One region of the Undibacterium sp. JH2W genome, then DNA from elsewhere that is predicted to be linked to it. Evidence: riboswitches for the same ligand, from Rfam matches in the RefSeq annotation. Region 1 holds a riboswitch; the other holds the start of a gene.
The links. Region 1 has a riboswitch for thiamine pyrophosphate ahead of ACO0LC_RS03895 (TonB-dependent siderophore receptor). Riboswitches for the same ligand answer to the same signal wherever they lie in the genome.
Positions count from the first base shown of each region.

Region 2: it holds a riboswitch for thiamine pyrophosphate, as region 1 does, so the genes downstream of both, thiC (phosphomethylpyrimidine synthase ThiC) here and ACO0LC_RS03895 (TonB-dependent siderophore receptor) in region 1, are expected to answer to the same signal.

Region 1 is NZ_JBMPOT010000002.1:348,398-357,058, reverse strand. Features, by position in the region: gene ACO0LC_RS03945 (DUF3106 domain-containing protein) at 1-507, shown strand, start outside; gene ACO0LC_RS03940 (RDD family protein) at 512-1,030, shown strand; gene ACO0LC_RS03935 (TetR/AcrR family transcriptional regulator) at 1,093-1,764, shown strand; gene ACO0LC_RS03930 (TIGR00730 family Rossman fold protein) at 1,761-2,342, shown strand; gene ACO0LC_RS03925 (DUF3460 family protein) at 2,449-2,658, shown strand; gene ACO0LC_RS03920 (segregation and condensation protein A) at 2,706-3,563, shown strand; gene panC (pantoate--beta-alanine ligase) at 3,604-4,443, shown strand; gene ACO0LC_RS03910 (cobalamin-binding protein) at 4,443-5,351, shown strand; gene rarD (EamA family transporter RarD) at 5,433-6,329, shown strand; gene ACO0LC_RS03900 (energy transducer TonB) at 6,385-6,954, opposite strand; TPP riboswitch at 7,101-7,200, shown strand; gene ACO0LC_RS03895 (TonB-dependent siderophore receptor) at 7,258-8,661, shown strand, end outside.
Region 2 is NZ_JBMPOT010000027.1:18,807-27,467, reverse strand. Features, by position in the region: gene ACO0LC_RS26815 (hypothetical protein) at 43-753, shown strand; gene ACO0LC_RS26810 (hypothetical protein) at 854-1,585, shown strand; gene thiE (thiamine phosphate synthase) at 1,601-2,245, opposite strand; gene thiD (bifunctional hydroxymethylpyrimidine kinase/phosphomethylpyrimidine kinase) at 2,242-3,060, opposite strand; gene ACO0LC_RS26795 (thiazole synthase) at 3,082-3,873, opposite strand; gene thiS (sulfur carrier protein ThiS) at 4,044-4,244, opposite strand; gene thiC (phosphomethylpyrimidine synthase ThiC) at 4,247-6,160, opposite strand; TPP riboswitch at 6,241-6,342, opposite strand; gene ACO0LC_RS26780 (tetratricopeptide repeat-containing diguanylate cyclase) at 6,410-8,536, opposite strand; gene ACO0LC_RS26775 (EAL domain-containing protein) at 8,606-8,661, opposite strand, start outside.

The DNA.
Region 1 (8,661 bases):
AAAATGTCCGAACTGGGTAAGAAAAAATGGCTGGAAATTGCCAATCGCTATGCAGCGATGAAACCGGATGAGCAGGCCAGATTGCAAGAGCGCATGCGTGACTGGGTGAAATTGACGCCAGAGCAACGCATGGCCGCCCGTGAAAATTACGCAAAATCAACACAACTCAAGCCTGAGCATAAATCTGCACAGTGGCAACAATACCAACAGTTAAGCGAAGAAGAAAAAAAACGTCTGGCTGATGAGAATCAAAAAAAGAAAAGCGTGACAAATTTATCATCTGACTCCGTCAAGAATCCAAAGATCCTGGCGCCCATCAAAGTTGGCCCCAAGCTTGCTACGAGTCCAGCTCTGCCTGCTGTTAAGGTAGTTACTCCCGCTGCTGTCGTCACTGCCGCACCTGCCTCGACAGCTACCGCCTCTCCCGCAGGCAACGCTGCACCCGCATCCAGCGTGGCCGATTCAACAACAGCGAGTAACCCTGCGTCCCAAGGACCAGGCAAGTAATCCTGTGAATTCTGATCTGACTGCACCAGCTATACGCCGCCGCCTCATTTGCATGGTCTATGAGGCCATGCTCTTGTTTGGTATTGTTTTTGTCTCCGACTTTTTATTTGATGTTATCACTCAGAGTCGCCATGCTTTAGCGTTGCGCCATGCCCGCCAATTTTGGCTATTCCTGGTGATCGGTGCTTATTTCGTGTTTTGCTGGAGTCGCAGTGGTCAAACCCTGGCCATGCAAACCTGGCGCATCAAAGCAACGGATCTGGACGGCGGCAAATTACCTGTTGTCAAAGCCATAGTCCGTTATTGTCTGGCCTGGATGTGGTTTTTACCCGCCATGGGACTGGTTTACCAATTAAACCTGAAAGAATGGAAAATGGCAGGCGTAGTTCTGGTCGGCATGCTGGCCTGGGCTTATACAGCACGGCTGAGCAAAGATGGTCAGTTCCTGCATGACAGGCTGGCCAAGACCAGATTGATCCATATTCCCTCAGAAAATGAGCTGAAAGCACAGTCCGAAGCCTGATACTCTTTTGATGTTGGGCTTTCAATGTTATTCTTATGAAATAATTTATCGAGAAGAATGACATGCAACACAAAGCTCCTCGTCGCACCAGGGAACGCATATTAGAGCTATCCCTGCGCCTTTTCAATGAGTTCGGTGAACCGAATATCACCACGACTGTGATCGCGGAGGAAATGAATATTTCCCCCGGCAATCTTTATTATCACTTTCGCAATAAAGACGATATCGTCAATTCCATCTTTGTGCAGTTTGAGGCGGAGATTAATAAGAAATTAGCCTTCCCTGAAGGACGTAAAGCCAATATTCAGGATATCTGGACTTATCTGCACCTGACTTTTGAACTGGTCTGGCGCTACCGTTTTTTCTATCGCGACCTGAATGACCTGCTCTCCAGGAATCGCAAGCTGGAACTCAATTTCAAAGAGATATTGACGCACAAGATCAAGGTGGCGACCGGACTTTGCACCGGCCTGCGTGCCGACGGTGAGTTTGAAGCCAGCGATATCGATATTGATGCCCTCGCCACCAATATGGTGGTAGTGGCGACTTACTGGTTGTCCTATGAATATGTGCGCAACCCTCGCAAATATACAGAATTGCAAACCATGTCCGAGTCGCTGGCGCGCGGCTGCTATCAAGTCATCGTCCTGATCAGCCCTTACCTGCGTGGTGAAACCAAGAATGTCTTCGAGAAACTGTCGCAAGACTATTTGCGTAAAATGAATCCTACATGAAGAAGATTTGCGTTTATTGCGGCTCCTCGCCCGGCATCACGGAAGACTATGCCATTGCCGCTCGCCAATTGGCAGCCGAACTGGTTGGGCAAGACCTGGGACTGGTGTATGGCGGTGGCAATGTAGGCTTGATGGGTATTATCGCGGACGAAGTCCTGCGTCTGGGTGGGCATGTCACTGGGGTAATACCACAAGCCTTGATGGATAAGGAAGTTGGTCATACCGGCCTGAGCAAACTGCACATTGTTGCCAACATGCATGAACGCAAGGCCATGATGGCCGACTTGTCCGACGCATTTATCGCCATGCCAGGTGGCATAGGAACATTGGAAGAATTGTTTGAAGTCTTGACCTGGTCACAACTGGGGTTTCATGAAAAACCAATCGGTTTATACAATACCAATCATTTTTACCAAAAATTGCATGATTTCCTGTTGCATACGGTGGAGCAAGGTTTCTTGCGCCCCGCCCATCTGGATTTACTCTATATAGAAACAGATCCGGCTCAACTATTACAGAAATTTGCTGAGTATCGCCCCAAACATGTCAAAAAGTGGCTGGAAGTCAAAGATCTTTGATTTTATTGGCGCAATTGAATCTTTACTCAAGGGGCAAAACACCATAGTCAGGTCAAAAGCAGAGTAAAATGCGGCTTCATCCGACTTTTTGTGTTTATTTCAAATTATGAAATTCTCCAAGCAATTCTCGCTGTACGAATCCGAAGCAACCAACTTCATCAAAGACTTGAAAAAAGCCAATCCTGCGCTGGAGCAAAGCCAGCGCGATGGCCGTGCCCTGCTGTGGGACAAGCAAGCGATCGATCTGGATACGCAAAAGCGCACTGAGGAATCACGTATCAATCAGCAAGCTTATGTGTATCAAAACAAGGGCTGATTAAGCCCGCTTGATACCCTGCCATATTGCAATAATCCGAAAAGCTTGTGACTACCACAACTGCTTTAACGCCAAGCGATTTACCTCTGGTTGGCACAGTCGACAGCACACCTGATGTGGTCGATGGTTTGGCGTTTGCCAAACTATATGGCGAGCCTTTGTTCAAGCTGCCAAATGATCTGTATATCCCGCCTGATGCGCTGGAAGTATTCCTGGAAGCATTTGAAGGCCCGCTGGACTTGCTGCTTTATCTGATACGCAAGCAGAACTTCAATATCCTCGACATCCCGATGGCGCAAGTCACGCTGCAATATTTGCAGTATGTCGAGCAGATACGCAAACACAATCTGGAACTGGCAGCTGAATATTTGCTGATGGCGGCCATGCTGATAGAAATCAAGTCGCGCATGCTGCTGCCGTCGAATAAAAACAAAGACAGCGAAGAAGCCGATGACCCACGCGCAGAGCTGGTGCGTCGCCTGCTGGAATACGAGCAAATGAAGCTGGCCGCCTACGACTTGAATGCAGTGCCGCAACTGGGTCGCGACTTCTTGCATGCCCAGGTCTTTGTAGAACAAAACACGGTACTGCATTGGCCACATGTCGATATCGCCGACCTGCAATCTGCCTGGGCCGATGTACTGAAACGCGCCACGCTGGTGGCTCACCACAAAATCAGCCGCGAAGAACTCTCGGTGCGCGCACACATGACCGGTATTTTACGCAAGTTGCAGTCTTCCAAATTTGTAGAATTCTCCGACCTGTTTGACATCAGCCGCGGTGCGCCAGTGCTGGTCGTAAATTTTGTTGCCTTGCTTGAGCTGGCCAAAGAAACCCTGATAGAAATCACCCAGGCTGAAGCCTTCGCACCTATCTATGTGCGCCTGGCCTATTCAGCTGCCTGATCGCATTGAATAAAACTACTCCTCACTATAGAGCCGTAACATGAAAATCATTTCCTCCATTGAAGAATTGCGCGACCAACTGAGTGGACAATTGCGTACTGCATTTGTGCCTACCATGGGCAATTTGCATGAAGGGCATTTATCCCTGATGCGACTGGCAAAAAAGCATGGTGACCCGGTTGTCGCCTCGATTTTCGTGAATCGCCTGCAGTTTGGCCCGAATGAAGATTTCGATAAATATCCACGCACTTTCCAGGCTGACGTAGAGAAGCTGGAAAAAGAAGGCGTGTATGTCTTGTTTGCCCCTACTGAAAAAGACTTATATCCAGAACCGCAAGAATACCGCGTGCGCCCACCAGATGACCTGGGCAATATTCTTGAAGGTGAATTCCGCCCCGGGTTCTTTACTGGTGTCACCACAGTCGTATTAAAACTGTTTTCTTGCGTGCAGCCACGCGTTGCAGTGTTCGGTAAAAAAGATTATCAGCAGCTCATGATAGTACGCAATATGAGCAAGCAATTTGCGTTGCCGACTGAAATCATCGCCGCAGAAACTTTCCGCGCAGAAGATGGCCTGGCCCTGTCTTCTCGTAATATGTATCTGTCGCCAGAAGAGCGTGCCGAAGCACCTGCCTTGTATAAAGTCTTGAATGAAGTCGCAGCAGAAGTGCGCGGTGGTCATCTGGATATGTTTGAACTTGAACGTCAAGCCATGGCAAAACTGGCTGCACGCAACTGGAAACCGGATTACATCTCGATACGCAAACGCTGCGACCTGCAACCACCATCTGCAGGTGACATTGCTCAACAATCCCCGCTGGTTGTTGTGGCTGCTGCTAAACTGGGCGGCACGCGTCTGATCGATAATCTGGAAATCTGATGCGCTTGCCACAAGCACTGCAATCCACAGTCAAATTGGTCGCCAGCAGCACTGCGGTGGCAGCCTGCCTTGCATCCACCGCTGCGTTTGCATCCATCACCGTGCTCGATGATGCGCAACGCCAGGTCACTGTAGATAAACCTGTGCAGCGCATCGTCAGTTTGGCGCCGCATATTACGGAGTTGCTGTTTGAGGCTGGTGCTGCCAACAATATCATTGCCGTCACTGATTACAGCGACTACCCGGAAGCAGCAAAAAAACTGCCGTCCATAGGGAATATTTTTGCCCTGGATCTGGAACGTCTGCTTGCCCTCAAACCTGACCTGGTCATCGTCTGGGGCACCGGCAATGCAAAAATCCTGGCCAATAAATTGCGCAGCAACCACATCACTGTCTTTGAAAGTGAACCGCATAATTTTGAAATGGTGGCTACCTCGATAGAGAGGTTGGCGACATTGGCTGGCACTGACAATGCAGGCAAAGCCAATGCACAAAAGTTCAGGCAGCGTCTCGACAGTCTGCGCAAGACTTATCAATTGCCCGGTTCAGCAACACCGGTCAGCGTGTTTTATCAAATGATACGCAGGCCACTGATGACCATCAATGATACGCATATGGTGTCCGACTCCATACGCCTGTGTGGTGGCAAAAATGTATTCGGCCAACTCAAAGACCTGAGCTCCACTATCACCAATGAAGCAGTGCTGGCTGCCAATCCGGACGTCATATTCAGCAGTGGCGAAAATATCGACAGCATGACGGACTGGAAGCAATACCCTGTCCTGACAGCAGTAAAGAAAAACAATTTTTATGCCGTCAAAGGCGATTGGCTCAATCGCGCCGGACCACGCATACTCGATGGTACCGAAGCTTTGTGCAAACACCTGGCCGCAGCAAGAAACAAATAGACGCTGACAGCAAACAATTTCTTTTCAAGCGATAATGGTAGCCTTGCTTGCTGCTGCAAGCTTTATTGTTGATTGCTACTCATGCGCCAAGGTATCTTGTTTGCAGGCTCTGCTTATTTTCTCTGGGGCCTGTTTCCCATCTATTTCAAAACCTTGTACGATGTCCCGGCACTGGAAATTTTACTCAACCGCATGCTGTGGTCACTGTTATTTCTACTAGGTGTTTTGACCTGGCGCAAGCAATGGACATGGGTGAAAGGTGCAGCACAACAACCGAAACTGATTGCCGGTTTTGCCCTGAGCGCCCTGCTCTTGTCAGCCAACTGGTTTGTGTATATCTGGGCAGTCAATCATGGTCACATTGTTGATGCCAGCCTGGGCTATTTCATCACACCTCTGGTCAATATTCTCATCGGTTCAGTCTGGCTGCGCGAAAAGCTGCGCCCCGGCCAATGGTTGTCGGTGGCACTGGCGGCAACGGGTGTTGCCTGGTTGACCATGCAAACCGGCCATCTGCCCTGGATAGGTCTGGTACTGGCAATGACATTTGGCACCTACGGCTTGCTGCGCAAGACCTCTGCATTGGGCGCGCTAGAAGGCTTGTCGCTGGAAACTGCCCTGCTCTTTCCATTTGCCTTTGGCTGGTTATGCTGGATGACTTTTCAAGGACAAAACAGCTTTATCGCCAGCAGCGTGGATATCAAGATGCTACTACTCATTAGTGGCCCAATTACCGCCATCCCCTTGTTACTATTTGCCGCAGGGGCCAGGCGCATTCCCATGACGACACTGGGATTACTGCAATACATCTCGCCCCTGGTGCAATTACTGCTAGGCGTATGGCTTTATCATGAACCTTTCGATTCCAACAAATTGACAGGCTTTATCGCTATATGGACTGCACTCATTGTGTATTCCTGCGAGGGTCTTTGGAATAACTTCAGATCATCCGAAAGCAAGGCAAATCCATCAGCCTGATTTGAAGGGCTGCCCTAAAAATCGAGCTGCCCTTCAGGTATAGCAAAGCCGTCATTTAATGACTGGTGCTTAATGTGACTCGCACTGGAAATTGCATTTTGCATGCAACACCCTTGCACAGAGCTGGTTTATAGCGCTCTTCCATCAAGGCCATTGCCGCTATCTTTGTCATACGCTCATCTGGAGATGTCAACACGCCAACGGCGTTCGGCGTTCCATCTGCATTGACCTCAACAACGACCGTTAAATCCCCTTTCAGGTGAAGTACATCCTGGGCTTTCATGATCACCCTCAGTATGTCTTTTGTCCCCTTCAATGGATAAGGTGGCTCATCAGTTGCATCCAGATGCTCATACAGTGAACGAACTATGGCCTTCTCCCCGTTGCTCAACTCGGCATAAGGCTTATTGATCGCTACGCTGACATTTGCCACTGCATTTCGCGGGATATGAGAACCAGTCTCCAAGCTCTCATGCTTGAGGGAATATTCTGCTGCCGGTGCAGCTTGTTGCGCATATGCAGATGCGCCATTGAACAGGCAAAAAACTAAAACCCAAGGGTGAAATTTAGACATAAGCATAGGAGTCCAATCAGTGAATTGAGTGATAATGCAGAAAATGATCAAGTAGATACGTGTACAATTTATTAATTATACAAGCCCTAATCATAAAAACCATGAGAAAACCTGGTTTTTTCTTCAATGAAATAAAAGCCCTCATTGCGGGCCAGCATGCCGCGCCAGCCTTGACATGCCGTTTCATGGTAAAGTGTGGCCTACGCTAGGGGTCCTGGGAATTATAATTTCCGGGTGAGAGAGTCCCTTCTACCTGATCTGGATAATGCCAGCGAAGGGAAGCGCAAAGTCCCGGTCGTTCTTGCTTCTTTGTTTGCTCCCGCGCTGTCATCCACAACGCAATAAGAGCAAACCATGTCTAATATCACCATACGTCCCAGCATCATCGCCTTTTCCATTGCCCAAGCTTGTCTCTTGCTGTCATCTGCCCATGCGCAAAGCAACACTGCCAATGACAAGGCACTGCCAGAAGTCACCATTACAGGTAGCAAAGTGACCGAATCCAAGGTCGAGCGCAGCAAGGTTACGGGTTTTATTGACACCGCACTGGTAGATGCGCCTTACTCGGTGAACACTTTCAGTGCAGCACAGATGCAGGACTTGCGGATACGCCAGACCACAGATGCCATGAAGTTTGATGCCAGTGTCAACGATGCCTACAACGCCATTGGTTATGCCGAGCAATTCTCCATACGCGGCTTTGCCCTCGACAATGCCAGCAGCTACCGCAAAGATGGTTTTGCCATACCAGGGGATGCCTCCATCCCCTTGGAAAACAAGGAACGCATAGAAATCCTCAAGGGTATCGCAGGCTTCCAGGCTGGCTTTGCCACGCCAGGCGGTATCATCAACTATGTGACCAAGCGCCCCACCAGCTACGCAGTTCGCTCTGCCACATTTGAAATCAGCGAGCGCGGCACAGTCTATGGTGCCGCCGATATCAGTGACAATTCCAGTGACAAGCAATTTGGCTTTCGCATCAATGCAGCAGGTGAACGCCTGCGTTCTTATGTCAAAGGTGCGGATGGCAATCGTCAATTCGTCTCCGCCGCTTTCGACTGGCATATCACGCCACAAGCACTGCTGCAAATCGATGCCGACTACCAGCACAAATCACAATTATCAGTACCTGGCTTTCAATTATTCAATGGCACGGATTTGCCACGTGGCGTCCCTGCTGACCTGATGCTCAATGCCCAGCCCTGGGCCAAACCCGTCGATACCCGCAACAGCAACCTGGGCCTGCGTTTTGAATATCAGATCAATGCTGACTGGCGCGCCAGTGTCGCCGCCAACAAACATGAGTTCAAGCGCGATGATTACACTGCCTTCCCTTATGGCTGTGGTGCGGCCAATCTGTATCCTGGTTATTGCGCGAATGGTGACTATGATGTGTATGACTACCAAAGCGTGAATGAATCCAAATCACTGTGGGGCACACAAGCCCTGCTGAATGGCAAATTCAACGCTGGTGGCATGCAGCATGAACTGGCTGTTGGCATCAGCCATTCCCAACGCAAGGATTATTTTGGTGACTATGTCTATGACTATGCAGGCAGCAGTAATTTGTTCCGCCCTGTCAGCGTGATGCCATCAGCAAATAAAACTGGTCCAGTCTTTCTGCGTCGTACTGATAAGGAATGGTCAGCCTTTGTGCAAGACATTATCAGCCTGCAAGATAATCTGAAACTGCATCTGGGCCTGCGTCATTTGAATATCTCACGTACTCAGTTTGATAATCCTGGCTATGACCAAAGC
Region 2 (8,661 bases), on a different contig from region 1:
AAAGCATCCGATAATATCTGCATACATTTTCCATGCGATTTTATGAAATTACGCTTTGCCCCCCTGCTTGCCGCCCTGATACTGGGGCTATCCTGTATCAGCCTGCCCTGTTCAGCCATGACCATGCTGAGGTCAAACGACACCCTGATTTTATTTGGCAAAGTTGAACCCGATGATTTTCAGCGCTTCTATCATCTGCTCTCCACCGGGCCAGTCAAGTATGTCGTCCTGACCGAAAGCCCGGGTGGCGACATGAACGCAGCCGTCACCATATCCCATCTGATCACGCAAAAGAAAATCAATACTGCCGTGCGCGGCAATTGTTTTTCTGCCTGCGCCTTTATCTTCATGTCAGGGATAGAAAGACAAATGCTGGCTGGCAAAGATCTGGCCAGAACCAGCCTGGGTTTCCACGGCCCACATAATAAAGACACCCTGGAAATAGTAACTGAAAGCATACCCAAATTACGCGAATGGTTGCTCAAGGCCACCCAGGGCAAGTTCCCGGAAGAATTACTGGACCAGGCCCTGTTCGTGAAGAAAGCCTATGACATGATGTTTTTCTACTACCCTGGAGCCAACCCCGGCAAAGGAGATATACGCTTTTGCAATCAGGGCAGCCTGATCAATCCCAAGAAATGCAACAACATAGAAGGCCATGATGTCGTCAGCGTGGGCATACTGACGACGGCAGAATTACTGAAAATGGAAGAAGCCGAAGCACCGGTAGCCAGCTCGCCCCCTGCAAAATAAAGCACAGGGAAACATATAAAAAAGACTGCAACTGTCCGGTAATTTGCTGCTCAAGTCAAAGCACAGGATAATGCAGTCTCGATATCTCACCAAGCTGCATATGAACTTACACCGTATCCCTCGCTTAGCCTTGTTGGCAATGGCCATGATGTGCCTATCTGGCCTGCCTGCACAGGCCATGACCATGCTCAGATCAAATGACACCCTGATTTTATATGGCAAGGTGGAAGCAGATGATGCACAACGCTTTCGCCGCAATTTATCTGGTGGTGAAGTGCACAATGTAGTACTCACCGAAAGCCCGGGCGGAGACTTGAATGCAGCCTATGTCATTGCCCAGCTTATCAAAGGCAGGAAAATCAATACGGCCGTGCAGGGTAATTGTTTTTCTTCTTGCGCCATCATGTTTATGGCGGGCACGGAAAGACGCATGCTTGCCAGCAAGGATCTTGCGCGTACACGACTGGGGTTTCATGGACCACATAATAAGGAGACCCGTGAAGTCAGTACTGAAGCCATACCCAAATTGCGTGAATGGTTATTGAAAGCGACCGATGGTAAATTCCCGGAAGAATTGCTGGATCAGGCTATGTATATCAAAAGAGCCAGTGACATGATGTTGTTCTATTATCCGGGAGCAGATAAGAAAAAAGCCAATATCCGCTTTTGCACGGAAGGTACGTTGGCCAACCCGCGTAAATGTGAGACGATAGAAGGCCACGATATTGTCAGCGTCGGCATCCTGACCACGGCAGAATTATTGAAAGTCGAAGATCTGGAACCACAGGCAGCGATGCCTGCCGACAAAGAAAGCGAAGGCGAAACGAGATAAGCCTCCGCCTGTCTTTCAAACATTACCTGCAGCGAAAAGCGTAGTAAATGCCCGCGCAGCTTGTTGTGGCTGTTCTGCCATATACACACTACTGATTACCGCCACCATGTGCGTCCCTTGCGCGATCAAAGGCTGGCAGTTGTCCAGTGTCATGCCGCCGATGACCACATTGGGCAGATCAAACTCCTTGACCGCCTCGCCAACTATGCTGGCAGGTGTGGTCACTGCATATTTCTTGATGCGGGAAGGATAGAAACCGCCAAAGGCAATATAGCTGGCCCCGCCCCTGACCGCAGTACGAGCCAGTTCCAGGTCACCATAGCAGGACGCACCCAGTATTTTGTCCGCACCCAGCTTGGCTCTGGCATCGGCTACAGAGATATCTGTGCCGCCTACATGCAGGCCGTCGGCATCAATTTCCAGGCAAAGCTCCAGGTGGTCATTAATGATGAAAGGCTTGTCAAAGCGGCGGCACAGTTCCAGCAAGGCACTGGCCTGTATCTTACGCAATTCCAGGCTGGCAGTCTTGTGACGGTATTGCACGATATTGGCACCGCCCAGCAAAGCCTGCTCAGTTATTGCTAGCAGTTGAGCGGTATCATCCCAGTCCGGGGTGACAATGTACAAGCCACGTAATTGATGCTTGCTCAGTTTGTTCATGATTTTTTCCTTGTATTCAATGCTGGCTGGCGCGCCGGAATGAGCTGGCCTGCAGCAATCGCATACGCATGTGTCAGGCTCTGCTGAGTATAGCTTTGCGCCTGTTGCAGAGCATCAGCTAAAGTCGCACCCTTGGCCAATTGCCCGGCGATGGCAGACGCCAGTGTGCAGCCACTGCCATGAAATTCACCGGGTAGACGTGACCACAGCCATTCTCTTGCAGTCTGCCATTGCCCGTGCTGGAACCAGATATTTTTTACCTGCGCTTCTGTTGCATGACCACCTTTTAGCAAGACATCCGCATCATAGTTTTGCATCAGGTTTGCTACCTGTGTCTGCATATCGTCAACGGGTGAAGACAAGCGTTTCAATTCAGGCAGGTTCGGCGTGATCAGCGTTGCGACTTTCAGCAAAGGTTCAATCGCCGCGACTGCGTCATCCAGCGACAAACTGTCGCCATGACCGCTGCCTAATACCGGATCGACAATGACTTGCAGATCAGGCTGCTGCAGTTTCATCTTCTGGATAAAACTGGCAATCGCCGTGGCATTTTTTTTATGAGCAACGATGCCTAGTTTGACGACCTTGACCGGCATTTTTGCCACCAGAGTCATGGCTTGCTGCAAAATGATTTGCACATCGACTGCGTGCACCGCATAAGCATGGTCATTGTCCTGTACTGTCAATGCCGTAATCACCGGCAAGGCATGCGCGCCCTGCGCAGCGATGGCTTCTATATCTGCCTGTATGCCGGCACCACCACTGGGATCATGCCCAGCAAACACCAGCACACAGGGACGCGTGATCGTTTTCATTTAACAGGCATCAAACGAATATCAGACTATTCGGCCAGCCATCGGTGAAGATGGTGATGCCGCAAACTTGCGTGGCATGCGGCCTGCCAGGAATGCCTCCCGCCCGGCTTCCACTGCCAGCCCCATGGCATGTGCCATGCGCACCGGGTCTTGAGCACCGGCGATGGCAGTATTCATCAATACGCCATCGCAACCTAGCTCCATGGCTATCGCAGCATCAGATGCCGTACCCACACCAGCATCGACCAGCACTGGCACCTTGGATTGATCGATGATCAGCGACAGATTCCATGGGTTCAAAATACCCATGCCTGAGCCTATCAAGGATGCCAGCGGCATGATGGCGACGCAGCCTATATCTTCCAGCATACGTGCCTGTATAGGGTCATCGCTGCAATACACCATAACGTCAAAGCCATCCTGCACCAAAGTCCTGGCTGCCTTCAGTGTTTCCGGCATGTTAGGGAACAGGGTTTTCTCGTCGCCCAGTACTTCGAGTTTGCACAGTTTGTGGCCACCCAATAACTCACGTCCCAGTTGCAGAGTGTAGACTGCATCTTCGGCGTTATAGCAACCCGCTGAGTTAGGCAGTATGGTGTATTTGCTGGGCGGTACTACATCCAGCAAGCTTGGTGCATTCGGGTCTTGCCCTATATTCACACGGCGTATCGCCACCGTGATGATCTCGGCCCCGCTGGCTTCTGTTGCCAGACGGGTTTGCTCCAGATCTTTGTATTTACCGCTGCCGACCAGGAGGCGGGAGCGGTAGGTTTTGCCGGCTATGGTTAGGCCTGGCTTGTTTTCTGTGTTCATAAAATTCTTTCAAATTTGTGAAGACCAAGTAATACGTCATAGATTGGACTGCACCCTGTTAGCGCCGTAGGTTGGGCTGCGGTTTACCAGCCCAACAATAGGCCTTGAATCAACATGCACGTTATTTGAATGCCCAGTGTTGGGCTGATGAAGCGTAGCCCAACCTACATTCAACCGCCGCCAATTGCCCGCACTACATCGACCTTGTCATCCACTTGCAACTGATGCTCTGTCCATCGCGACCGAGGAATAATCTGCCGGTTCACTGCCACCGCAATCGCCTGCTGTGACAGATTCAATTCTGCAATCAAATCCGCCAGCAGTGAGCTCGCCAGTTGCCGCTTTTCTCCATTGAGCTGTATGTCAAACATGGCTATTGTTTCTTGTAGATTTCCGCGCCGGATTTGATGAATTCAACGGCTTTCACTTCCATCCCTTTTTTCAAGGCCTGTATCTCGGTGATGCCCTGGGCATTGGCATAGTCACGCACTTCCTGCGTGATTTTCATCGAACAAAAATGCGGGCCGCACATGGAGCAGAAATGGGCGACCTTGGCAGAATCTTTAGGCAAAGTTTCATCATGGAATTCACGTGCCTTGTCAGGGTCCAGGCCGATATTAAATTGGTCTTCCCAGCGGAATTCAAAGCGGGCCTTGGATAAGGCGTTGTCGCGTATCTGCGCACCCGGATGGCCTTTTGCCAAGTCGGCTGCATGGGCAGCGATTTTGTAAGTGATGATGCCATCCTTGACATCGACCTTGTTGGGCAAACCCAGATGCTCCTTAGGTGTCACATAGCACAGCATGGCCGTGCCATACCAGCCTATCTGTGCAGCACCTATGCCAGAGGTGATGTGGTCATAGCCAGGGGCGATATCAGTCGTCAAAGGACCCAGGGTATAGAAAGGTGCTTCATGGCATTGCTCCAGTTGCAGGTCCATGTTTTCTTTGATGAGGTGCATGGGTACATGGCCAGGGCCTTCTATCATGACTTGTACATCATGCTTCCAGGCGATCTGTGTCAACTCACCCAGTGTTTTCAATTCCCCCAGTTGCGCTTCATCATTGGCATCATAGATGGAACCTGGACGCAGGCCATCGCCAAGGCTGAAGGAGACGTCATAGGCTTTCATGATTTCGCAAATGTCTTCGAAATGCTCGTACAGGAAGCTTTCCTTATGATGCGCCAGACACCATTTTGCCATGATGGAACCACCGCGCGAGACGATGCCGGTCAGACGCTTGGCTGTCATAGGCACATATTGCAGGCGTACACCGGCGTGGATGGTGAAGTAATCAACGCCTTGCTCGGCTTGCTCGATGAGCGTATCGCGGAAGATTTCCCAGGTCAGGTCTTCTGCCTTGCCATTCACTTTTTCCAGTGCCTGATAGATGGGCACGGTGCCGATAGGCACGGGTGAATTACGGATGATCCATTCGCGGGTTTCGTGGATGTGTTTGCCAGTGGAAAGATCCATGACATTATCGCCACCCCAGCGTATTGCCCAGGTCATTTTTTCTACTTCTTCACCGATGGAAGATGTGACTGCTGAATTGCCTATATTGGCATTGATCTTGACCAGGAAATTACGGCCTATGATCATGGGTTCGATTTCAGGGTGATTGATATTCGCAGGAATAATCGCACGGCCACGGGCGATTTCTGAGCGTACGAATTCCGGCGTGATTTCTTCAGGTATCGCCGCACCAAAAGACTGGCCTGGATGCTGGCGGCCCATGACTTCTGCCAGCTTGTTACCCATGGGGCCCGAGGCTTTCAGGTTTTCCAGGTATTCTTTTCTGCGCAGGTTTTCGCGGATGGAAACAAATTCCATTTCCGGCGTGATGATACCCTGGCGTGCATAGTGCATTTGCGAGACATTCTTGCCAGTCAGCGCACGGCGTGGCAAGCGCTTGAGGTTAAAGCGCAGCTCAGCCAGTTTGGGATCATGCAGACGGGCGATGCCGTATTCTGAGGTCGGGCCAGCCAGTTCTTCAGTGTCATTACGCTCGGCTATCCAGGCACCACGCACTGATGCCAGGCCAGAGCGGATATCGATCTTGACGGCAGGGTCGGTATAGGGGCCGGAAGTATCGTAGACATAGATAGGTGGATTTTTTTCCGAACCAAACATTGCAGGTGTATCGGACTGCGTGATTTCGCGCATAGGGACGCGGATATCGGGGCGGCTGCCCTGTACATAGGTCTTGCGGGAATTCGGTAGTGGCTGAATGGCTGCCTCGTCTACCGTGGCGGTAGCGGACAAGAATTGCGGGTTGGCGTTCATTTTGGCTCCTTTGCTTTATTGGCATGGAGCCAGCAAAGGAGTTTCCAAAGTCAGGATGCGCACGCTGATGGTGCGTGGCAATAAGTCTTCGGCAGCTTCCCTTCGCTGGCATTATCCAGATCAGGTTCGAGGGTATTTCTCACCCGCCAACAAAATTGATGGCAGGACCCCTAGCATTTTTCTTCGGGCCCTGGACTAGCCAGGACTGCGACGACGGCAGATTATACGACTTTTTTTGACTCTGGTGCTTTATTTGATATCACTGGTCAATTCAGCATCTTGCATGGCTGGCATAGCAGGAGGGTGACTTTCCACTGGTCTGACCGGCCCATGCACTTCGGCCAATTCGACCATGCCTGCCTTGATGGCCGCAGATAAATCATGGTCAAGTACTGGCAAGGCTTCTTCATAGGCAATCAATAATTTACTCACGCCATAGGCACGATTGCGGCCATTGACCTTGCCCAGATACAAGGCCATGTCGGCAATTTGCAAGGCTTTTTCCCAATTGCAAATCGCCTCGGGCAAACCTGAGAATGGCAAGCTGATGAAGCCTGCAGTCAGCGTGACTGGCACTTCAGCATCATCAACAGCCATGCTTTCTTCACCTATGCTGCGCAAGATACGATCTACCAGATTTTTCAATTGAGCAGGGTTGGTACGTGGTGAATAAATCAGGAATTCTTCCCCGCCCCAGCGCAAGACCATGTCGGTATCGCGCACCGTACTGCGCAGACGACGCGCCACCTCGACCAGCACGGCATCACCTGCGGCATGACCATAGTTATCATTGATATTTTTAAAATGATCAATATCCATGAGTATCAGACAATCAGGATTTTCCAGTGCATCTTCACGGCGTTCTCCTTCTGGCAAGATCACCCTGCCCTTCATCATGTCGACAAAGGAGCGGCGGTTATACAAACCCGTCAAAGGGTCGCGCACCGCGTGGAATTCCAGTTGCTCATTGACCTCACGCAGTTTTTCATTGGTCTTCCTTACCCTTTGATACAGGAAGAAAATGACCGCACCCACCATCACCATCAAGACACCCGCCAGCATAAGTATGACTTGCTGCAATTGCCGGTTTTTTATTTCTGCATCCTTCAATTGATTTTCGCGAGCCAGCAATTCAATTTGCTTTTGCCTTTGCTGTGCATTGAATTGCTCTTGCAAGGTCGCGACTGCCCTGGCCCGGTCAGAGCGAAATAATTCATCGCTGAGTTTTTGTTGTTCACGCACGATGGCCAGGGCTTCTTTATGCATGTCGGCAGCTTCAAACATATTGCCAATTTCACTGAGCAAATTCTCTACATCCGACTTGGAACCGGTTTCCAGGAAAAATTTCTTGGCTTCATTGATGTAGGTGATGCCCTGGGAAAATTTCTTTTGGCCCGCCAATGCAAAACCTATATTTGCCTTGGCAATGGCAATAGAAAAAGGATCTTTGACCGCCACGGCTTTTTCCAGAGAAAAGCGGGCGGCGCGTTCAGCCTCGATGAACTTGTGCACATGCAGGTAATAATCTGAAATATTTGCCAGCGCTGTGGCGGCCAGGGCCGGCATGCCAGAGTCGTTAGCGATTTGCAAGACTGTCTTATAGGCTTCCAGTGCTTCATCATGACGACCCAGATCAATCAAGGACAGGCCGCGCGTCATTTGCAGCGATGAAATAATCTTGGGCGATTCCATGTCCGGCAACATCGTCAGGGCTTCGTTGGTGGTTTCCAGCGCCTTTTCTGCGTTGTGCATATTCAGATAGAGTCTGGCGATGGATTCCATGCGATACAGCTTGGCTTGTACCCGGCGGCGCGGTATCTGGTCCGCCAGTTTCAGGGCTTCCAGGAAATACGACAGGGACTTGTCAAAATTGCCTATAGCCAGCTGCACCATGCCAAACGCAATATTCAAACGCATGAGGACTTCAGCATTTTTTGTATCACGCAGGCTTTGCTGTATGTCATTTAATTTAATCAGGGCCATGGCAAACTTGCCCTGGTCCATCAATTGAAAAGCCTCTCCTATCAAGGCCATGTTGATCATATCATTGTCTTTGCGCGACTTTGCCAGTTGCAGCAGTTCTGCATTGGCGGCATCAGCCTCCTTGATCTTGCCGGCGTCATACAGGATGCCGATCAAGGTTTTCAAGACTTCGGCACGCACGACATAGTCAGCATCCGGGCCTAATTTTTCCTTGTAGTCCTGCAGTTGCTTGAGTGCCGCTGTATTGTCGCGGTCAGATAAAGTGTGGATGGCCTCGATCTCGGAAAAATCTGGTTTGGCTTGTGCGCAACTGGCCGCACTTGCGCATAGCAGGCAGATAGTCAGCAAACCCTGGCCCAGACCAAGCTGCCACTTAGGTAAGTGTAGCTGCATTATGCAAGCCCTCATCGCACCATTCCTGTCTCGAATATTTTTAAAAAACGGTTTTAGCTTATTTACTCTTTATTTGCCTTGCTGATCCAGGAAAAAACTCCCGGACTGGCTTAAAATCTCATCTT